Linked DNA regions of Fodinicurvata sp. EGI_FJ10296. The protein of the gene in region 2 interacts with the protein of the main gene of each other region in a pairwise test. Links are inferred from orthologs where the notes say so. Each region holds a gene or a part of one and is shown on either strand. Other genes may lie near its edges.

Region 1 (3,989 bases), on a different replicon or contig from region 2:
GCAGAACGTCGATATTATGGGCAACGGTCTTGCCGAACCCGATGCCCGGGTCGATGACGAGACGTGAGCGATCGATGCCGGCGGCCATCGCGGACGAACAGAAGGCTTCCAGCCGATCCGCGACGTCCAGCGGCGCGCAATCATAGCGCGGCGCGTCCTGCATGGTCTGAGGCTCGCCCAGCATATGCATAAGCACGACCGGCACCGGATCGGCTGCCGCCGCAGTCGGCGGACTTTCGCGATCGCCGGTCAGTGCAGTGACATCGTTGATGATCCGCGCGCCCACTGCCAGCGCGGCGCGCATGACGTCGGCATGCCGGGTGTCGATCGAGATCGGCACCCCCAACGGGGCCAGGGCTTCGATCACCGGCAGGACGCGCTCCAGTTCCCTGGCCACCGGCACGGGCATGGCGCCCGGCCGCGTGCTTTCGCCGCCGATATCAAGGATGTCGCATCCTGCGTCGACGAGCGATCGGCCGTGATCGATCGCCAACTGCCGGTCGCTGAAGTCGCCGCCATCGGAAAAACTGTCCGGCGTCACATTGACAATTCCCATGACACGCGGCCTGTCCAGGGATAGCCCGGCCAGCGCCGCGCGCGGCGCCGTCAGATTGGCAAGGCGCCGGGCGACCTCGTCCTCGCGCCCCACCGTCCGCGCCCAGTCTCTAACGTCGTCCGCGTTTGCAACAGCCCGGCCGGGGTTGGCCAATCCGTCCCCGGAAGCCGGGCGAACGATCACCTCGATCTGCGCGAACTGCACCGGCCCCCCGGCCAACGGCAACGCACCGGGCAGCCCGCTAGCCTTTGGCACGCCGCCCAGATCGCTCTCGCAGAAACCGCCGGGAGAAATTGCGAGCGGCAGCGGCCGCAGATACAGCCGCGCGGACGGATCATCCGCCAACCAACGACAAAAGCCCCGGTCGAGACCGGGGCTTTTGTCGGCTTGTGCATGCAGCGCCGGATCCCCGGCGCTGCCGTTCGTGGCCATCATTCCGACCTCACGTACCTGCGGGCTCGGGGCCAAAGCCCTTTTTGGCACCGCCGGTCGGCACCGAGGATTTCTTGCCCGCCGGACGTTTCGGCGGTGGCGGCGTGTCATCCGGCTCGGGGCGGACGATATCCTCGCCGCGCAACAGTGCGTCGATCTCCTGGCCGGAAAGGGTCTCGTATTCGAGAAGCCCATTTGCGAGTTTGTGAAGCTGATCGATATTGTCGACAAGCAGCTTCCGGGCCCGCTCGTAAGCTTCGTCGACGATCCGCCGGATCTCCTCGTCGACCAACTGCGCCGTATGGTCGGACATATTCTGCGACTGGGTCACCGAGTGGCCGAGGAACACCTCCTGCTCCGGCGCCCCGTACTGAAGCATGCCGAGCTTTTCGCTCATGCCCCATTCAGTCACCATCTTGCGGGCAAGATTGGTGGCCATCTGAATGTCGCCCGATGCCCCCGAAGTCACCTTCTCCGGCCCGAAGATCAGCTCTTCCGCGATCCGGCCCCCCATCGCGACGATCAGATCGGCCTGGCATTTATGCTTGCCAAGACTGACGCGGTCACGTTCGGGCAGTCGCATCACCATTCCGAGCGCACGTCCCCGGGGAATGATCGTTGCCTTGTGAATCGGATCCGACGCTTCTTCATGAACCGCGAGAACCGCGTGACCGGCCTCGTGATAGGCCGTCAGTTTCTTTTCTTCTTCGGTCATGACCATGGACCGGCGTTCCGAGCCCATCATGACCTTGTCCTTGGCGTCCTCGAATTCCTGCTGGCCGACGACCCGCCGCCGGCGCCGCGCCGCCAGCAGGGCGGCCTCGTTGACAAGGTTGGCGAGGTCGGCACCAGAGAAACCGGGCGTTCCCCGCGCGATAACCTTTGCATCGACGTCCGGCGCCAAAGGCACCTTGCGCATATGGACCTTCAGAATCTTCTCGCGCCCGACCAGATCCGGGTTGGGCACAACGATCTGACGGTCGAAACGACCGGGACGCAGAAGCGCGGGATCCAGCACGTCAGGCCGGTTGGTCGCGGCGATCAGGATAACGCCCTCGTTCGCCTCGAACCCGTCCATCTCGACCAGAAGCTGGTTCAGCGTCTGCTCACGCTCGTCATTGCCGCCGCCCAGTCCGGCACCGCGATGACGGCCGACGGCGTCAATCTCGTCGATAAAGATGATGCACGGCGCGTTCTTCTTGCCCTGCTCGAACATGTCGCGCACACGGCTCGCGCCGACGCCGACGAACATCTCGACGAAATCAGAACCCGAAATGGTAAAGAACGGCACATTGGCCTCGCCGGCGACCGCGCGGGCTGTCAGCGTCTTACCTGTGCCGGGAGGTCCGACAAGAAGGCAGCCCTTGGGGATCTTGCCGCCGAGACGCTGAAAGCGCTGCGGATCTTTCAGGAACTCGACGACTTCCTCCAGCTCCTGCTTGGCTTCGTCGATGCCGGCGACCTCGTCGAATGTCACGCGCCCGTGATGCTGGGTCAGCAGTTTGGCCTTGGACTTGCCGAAGCCCATGGCCTTGCCACCGCCGCCCTGCATCTGGCGCATAAAGAAAATCCAGACCGCGATCAGCAGAAGTATCGGGAACCAGGACAGCAGGATACTGAAAATGGACGGCATATTGCTGTCATCCGGCTCCGCCGACACGCGGACATCGGCTTCGGTCAACCGCTGAACCACATCGCTGCCCGGAGGGGCGTATGTGGAGAACGTCCGCCCATCCTGGTAGCTGCCGGTGATCTGGTTGCCCTTCATCGTGACGTCGGAAACCCGGCCCTGATCGACAGCGGTCACGAAATCGCTATAGGGAACCGACTGCTGTGCGGACTGCTCGCCCGATCCCTGAAAAAGGTTGAACAACGCCACCAGCAGCAGACCGATAATGATCCACAGCGCCAGATTCTTGCCGAGATTATTCACGTCTCACCGCCTCTCATCCTCACCGCCGGGTCGAAACCCGTCCCCTCTACACTAAATAATGCGGTTCGCCGTTCCAACAACGGCGAACGCTGGCCGATCCGGCGGAATCCTCGGCGCCCAGCGGATGCCGAAAACCTCGCCTGGCTCTATTCCGGGGCCTTCCGCAGGCCCGTCAACTCCGCCCATCGCGCCGATCGCCCCGCCGGCACTATCGCCAACAACCGCCGAAACCTTCTGGTTCGCAATGAGCGGTGCGGCAATCGGACGCCCCGCCTCGTCGCTCAGGAACGGAGTTGTCGCAAGCTTATCACCCGTACCCCGTACACCGCCACAGCAGAAGGTACGGCCAATAGAGATCAGATGGGCCTCTTTGGCCGTCCCGCCAAGGTCCGTGAGCGATTGCCGCGCCACTACCCATCCAGCCACCGGTACCGGACCAACCATGAAGCGGTTGTCCCACAATACCGTATCGCCAGCCGCTACGCGCATGCGACTGGTCGTCCGCCCGGGCTCACGCACCAATCTCAGCACTGTCTGCCCGGCAAACGGGCCGGCTTTCCTGCCGGTCGCCATACGGCAAAGACAGCCTGAAATAGACAGATGGCCTCGTCCCGGCCCGCCATCGTGGCCCTGACCAACAAGTGCTGCCGCCCGGGCACCGGCAGCCGGTTCGACCGGAAACCCGCGCCCGCCGATGGCGGTCAGTACGCGCGCGACCAGTCTGTCGGCCACAGCAGGCGCCAGGCCACGCAGCCCGTCCGCCGCGATCTCCGCCTCGCCCGCGGCATCGATCGTCAGATAACGACTGCCTGCCGCCAATACGGCCTGCTCGATGTGTCTGCGTACCGTCCCCATTGCACGCCCCAGCCGGAGCAGCTCCGACGTCAGGTCCGTCCCGGCCTCGGCCGTATCGGGCACCTGTGTCGCGAGGGCGCGGCGCATTGCGATTCTGGTGTAGGTCGCGTCGTCGTTGGACGGATCCTCGATCCACCCGATGCCAGCTTCGCGGCAAACCTGCCGCAGCATCGCGCGGCGCCAACTCAGCAGCGGGCGCGCGTGAATGACCCC
Region 2 (4,002 bases):
ATCGCGCGAGCGGGCGGAAATGATGCCCGCCGTCACCGTGCCTCCCAAACCGAACGGGTTGCCGATGGCAACGACCCAGTCCCCGACGCGCATGGTGTCACTGTCGCCCAGCGACACCGACGGCAGCGACTGGAATTCGCCCTCGATCTGCAGGACAGCGATATCCGTACGCTCGTCGGTTCCCACCACCGTCGCGCTGTAGGAACTGTCGTCATGCAGGGTGACGTTTATTTCATCCGCACCGTCGATGACGTGATTGTTGGTGACGATGTATCCGTTCTCACCGTCGATGATAAACCCCGACCCCAGCGACTGCGCACGGCGGGGCGGCCCCTGGCGCTGCTGGGGCATACCCGGCGATTGCTCGAAAAACTCGCGGAAGAATTCCTCGAACGGCGAGCCTGGCGGAAACTGCGGCATCTCCGGACCCTGGAAACGCTCTTCCATGACCTGAGTCGTCGAGACGTTGACGACGGCGGGGCTCAGTTCCTCGGCAAGATCTGCAAAACTGCCGGGGCGCCCGTTGTCCGACCAGGCCGGGTTTGCCTGAAGGCTCAACGCGAGGGCGAGAAGTGCGGCGGTTGCCCATAATGCGGCCATCAAAATCGATGACCGGTCGTCCCCGGCACGGGCTGCGGCAATCCCGCGCTTTGCCCTATCCGGTCCACTGGGGCTGTTGCTGTTCGATTTCATCTCTTGCGGACTCCATTCCCTATGACGTCTTTTGCACCGGCAGCCCACCGTCGGCATCACACCACCCGGGCCGACCCCGGGCCGACAGTGATACGGCGTTCCGGTGCGCCTTATGGCCATCAACTGTCGACCATCCGCTGGCGCGGAATCAGTTTTCCGCCAGGCCTTGGCCGATCTCGCGCGTCGATCGTAGCGGACAAGATCGCATGACAACTGATCTCAACCCGAACCCATTTAACCATATTCCCAGCGATGACCATTGCGCCGCAGTTTGATCTAATTGTGGCGGCGGGGACCGAAGTCAGGCGTGGCGTCAAGTCGCGGTCACCCCCTGACCAACCATACCACCGCGAGACCGAACATCGCCGATATCAGGCCGGCCGCGCGCAGCGTCGACGCAGGCATTCCCAGTATGGAAACGATCATACGCTTCATTCCAACGGGAAACGCCGCATAGACCAACCCTTCGACCACGAAAATCAGACCGATTGCCGTCAACAAATCCGCCACGGTATTCCCTGCTCTTCGCTAAGGCCGACGTTGACATCCGTCACAGATGCCGGAAAACGCCGGAAAGAAAAAGGGGTGCCTCGGCAGAGGCACCCCTTAATCGACGAGACATTCGCCAAACGATCTTCCCACTGCCGCGATGACCCCGGCGACGGCGCATTTGCCCGGAGCGACAGCAAGACAAATCGGCCCTGACTCAGGGTCGCGCCGCCAGCGCGGCCTCGTCGGCTGAGTTCACGTCGCGATCGAATACAGAGGATTGCGCGTCAGCGTCCTCGTTTTCGGGTTCCTGCGTTTCCTCGGACTCGTCGGGAGCCGGCGGCTGGGTTTCGTCGCCATTGGCGCCGGAGCCCTCGATCGATTCCATGATCCGCGCCGGAAGCGGCGTGCCGCCTCCGTCAAGGTTCTGAAAGAAACGGAAGAAGTCGCCGTCCGGCGACAGGACGAGCGTCGTATCGTCGGTATTCAGCGATGTCCGGTAGGCTTCGAGCGTACGGTAGAAGCCAAAGAACGCTTCGTCCGCCGTATATGCTTCTGCCAGAATACGGATCGAGGCTTCATCGCCCTGTCCGCGCAGAATCTGCGCTTCACGTTCCGCCTCTGCCAGAATGACGGTACGCTCACGCTCCGCCCGCGACCGGATCTGCTGGGCCTGCTCTTCACCCTGGGCGCGGAATTCGGCAGCTTCCCGCTCACGCTCCGATCTCATCCGATCGAAAACCGACTGCTCGGTATCTTCCGGCAGATCCGCCCGGCCGATGCGGACATCGACGACTTCCATGCCGAAATTTGCGGCCTGCGTGTCCACTTGCTGTCGGATTTCCTGCATGATGCCGGCGCGCTCATTCGACAGGATCTCCAACTGGGTCGCGTTGCCGAGGACTCGACGCAATGCGGCATTGGTCGTCCGCGTCAGCCGTTCGCGGCCGACAGTCTCGGTTCTGACGGTCTGGTAAAACAGCAGCGGGTCGGTGATTCGGAAGCGAATGAAGGTATCGACATCGAGCCGGCGCTGGTCCGAAAGGATAACCTGTTCAGCGGGCGGATCGAGCGCCAGGACCCGCTTCTCCATGAACGATACGGTCTGCACGAACGGAATCTTCAGTTTGAGGCCCGGATCGCTATAGACCTGCCGTGGCTCACCGAACTGCAGCACAAGCGCCTGTTCGCCTTCACGCACGATGAACAGGCTGTTGGCGGCGATGAAGGCGATGACCGCGAGCAGGCCCGCGAAGATGATGAGCTTCTTGTTCTGCATCAGTTCTGCCCTCCCGTCCGCGGCCGCAGCTGGTCGAGCGGAAGATAAGGCACGACCCCCTGGCCTGCCGCACCATTGGCGCCGCTGTTCTGGTCGATAATGACCTTGCGGGTGCCGGTCATGACTTCTTCCATGGTCTCGAGATAGAAGCGCTGTGCCGTCACCGTCGGCGCGACGTTATAGGCGTCGAGGACGTCGGTGAAGCGGGACGCATCACCCTGGGCGCTGTTGACCACCTGCTCGCGATAGGCGGAAGCCTCCTGGATGACCTGCTCGGCCTGCCCGCGCGCCCTTGGAATGATGTCGTTCCGATAGGCCTCGGCCTCGTTGCGGAGCCGCTGCTGATCCTGACGCGCACGAAGCACGTCGTTAAACGCATCGATGACTTCCTGGGGCGGATCGACCTTCTGAAGCTGGACTTCGGTGATCTCGATGCCGGCGCCGTAGCTGTCCAGAATATCCTGAACCAGACCACGGGTCATGGTTTCCACCTGCGACCGCGCCTCGTTGAGCGCGGGCTGAATATCGGTCTGGCCAATGACTTCACGCATCGCCGATTCCGCCGCCCGCTTCACGGTCGTTTCCGATTCGCGGATGTTGAAAAGATAATCGCGGGCGTTGGCGATTCGCCACAACACAGTGAAATTGATGTCGATGATGTTCTCATCGCCCGTCAGCATCAGGGATTCTTCGCGAATCTCGCGAATCTGTCCCTCGTTGACGCCGACATACCCGATATCGATGCGTTGGACGCGGGTAACTTCCGGCGTCTGAACGGCTTCGATCGGATATGGCAAATGATAGTGGAGCCCCGATCCTTCCGAGCGCACATACTCACCGAACCGGGTGACAACCCCTTCCTCCGACGGCTCAACCCGGTAAAAACCGGTAAGGAGCCATGCGGCGATCGCGATCAGTATGCCGATGCCGATGACGCGCCCCCCACCGAAGCCACCCGGAAGCATGGTCTTCATGCGATCCTGACCCCGGCGGAGCATATCTTCGAAATCCGGGGGCGTCGGCCCTTGACCTCCGCCCCCTCCGCCACTATTGCCGCGCTGACCCCACGGGCTCTGACCGCCGCCGCCGCCACCGCCGGTGCCACGACCGCCGCCCCAAGGACCGCCGCCGGACTGATTGTTCCAAGGCATGCGCCTGTTCCCTCTGCTCGCCCAATTCAGGACCGATTTCCGGTTCCTTTTAGGGGTTTAATCGCCCCCCACGCAAGGTCGATCGACTTGAACGACCCACTCCCGCGTCAATAGGGCCGGTCGGCATCCCGACAGACCGCACACTATTGCGGCCACGAAGGGGCACGGTTAAGGCACATTCGTCTCGCCGCCAATTGCCGCACGGTCGAATGCGGTCGCGGATCGCCGCGAACCGGCCCATGCGAAACCCTGCGAAACCAATGACACCGTCACCGGATGTCACCCCCGATAATCGCAAAGTGACCGCTTCGATGCCCCAATCAAGTCGAATTCGCAGCCGACTATTCATATGGGATCGATGACTCCGCATGGAGTACCGATTCGGTCGGC

What was found.
Region 1: the proteins of hflC (region 2) and ftsH interact in binary tests that used the Escherichia coli proteins (3 or more experiments, as listed by UniProt). The link is inferred for Fodinicurvata sp. EGI_FJ10296 from one-to-one orthologs.

The regions. Positions count from the first base shown.
Region 1 is NZ_JBFCVL010000002.1:532,298-536,286, forward strand. The notes cover bases 461-3,447. They hold ftsH (ATP-dependent zinc metalloprotease FtsH), read right to left. Parts: upstream 2,922-3,447; coding sequence 999-2,921; downstream 461-998. Other genes in these bases: folP (dihydropteroate synthase), read right to left, coding at 461-991; tilS (tRNA lysidine(34) synthetase TilS), read right to left, coding at 2,973-3,447. Also shown: more of folP, read right to left, coding at 1-460; more of tilS, read right to left, coding at 3,448-3,989. UniProt on the Escherichia coli protein: Acts as a processive, ATP-dependent zinc metallopeptidase for both cytoplasmic and membrane proteins. Plays a role in the quality control of integral membrane proteins.
Region 2 is NZ_JBFCVL010000003.1:37,118-41,119, forward strand. The notes cover bases 431-3,430. They hold hflC (protease modulator HflC), read right to left. Parts: upstream 2,462-3,430; coding sequence 1,400-2,461; downstream 431-1,399. Other genes in these bases: ABZ728_RS06305 (DegQ family serine endoprotease), read right to left, coding at 431-693; ABZ728_RS06310 (DUF2065 domain-containing protein), read right to left, coding at 1,018-1,203; hflK (FtsH protease activity modulator HflK), read right to left, coding at 2,461-3,430. Outside these bases: more of ABZ728_RS06305, read right to left, coding at 1-430; more of hflK, read right to left, coding at 3,431-3,435.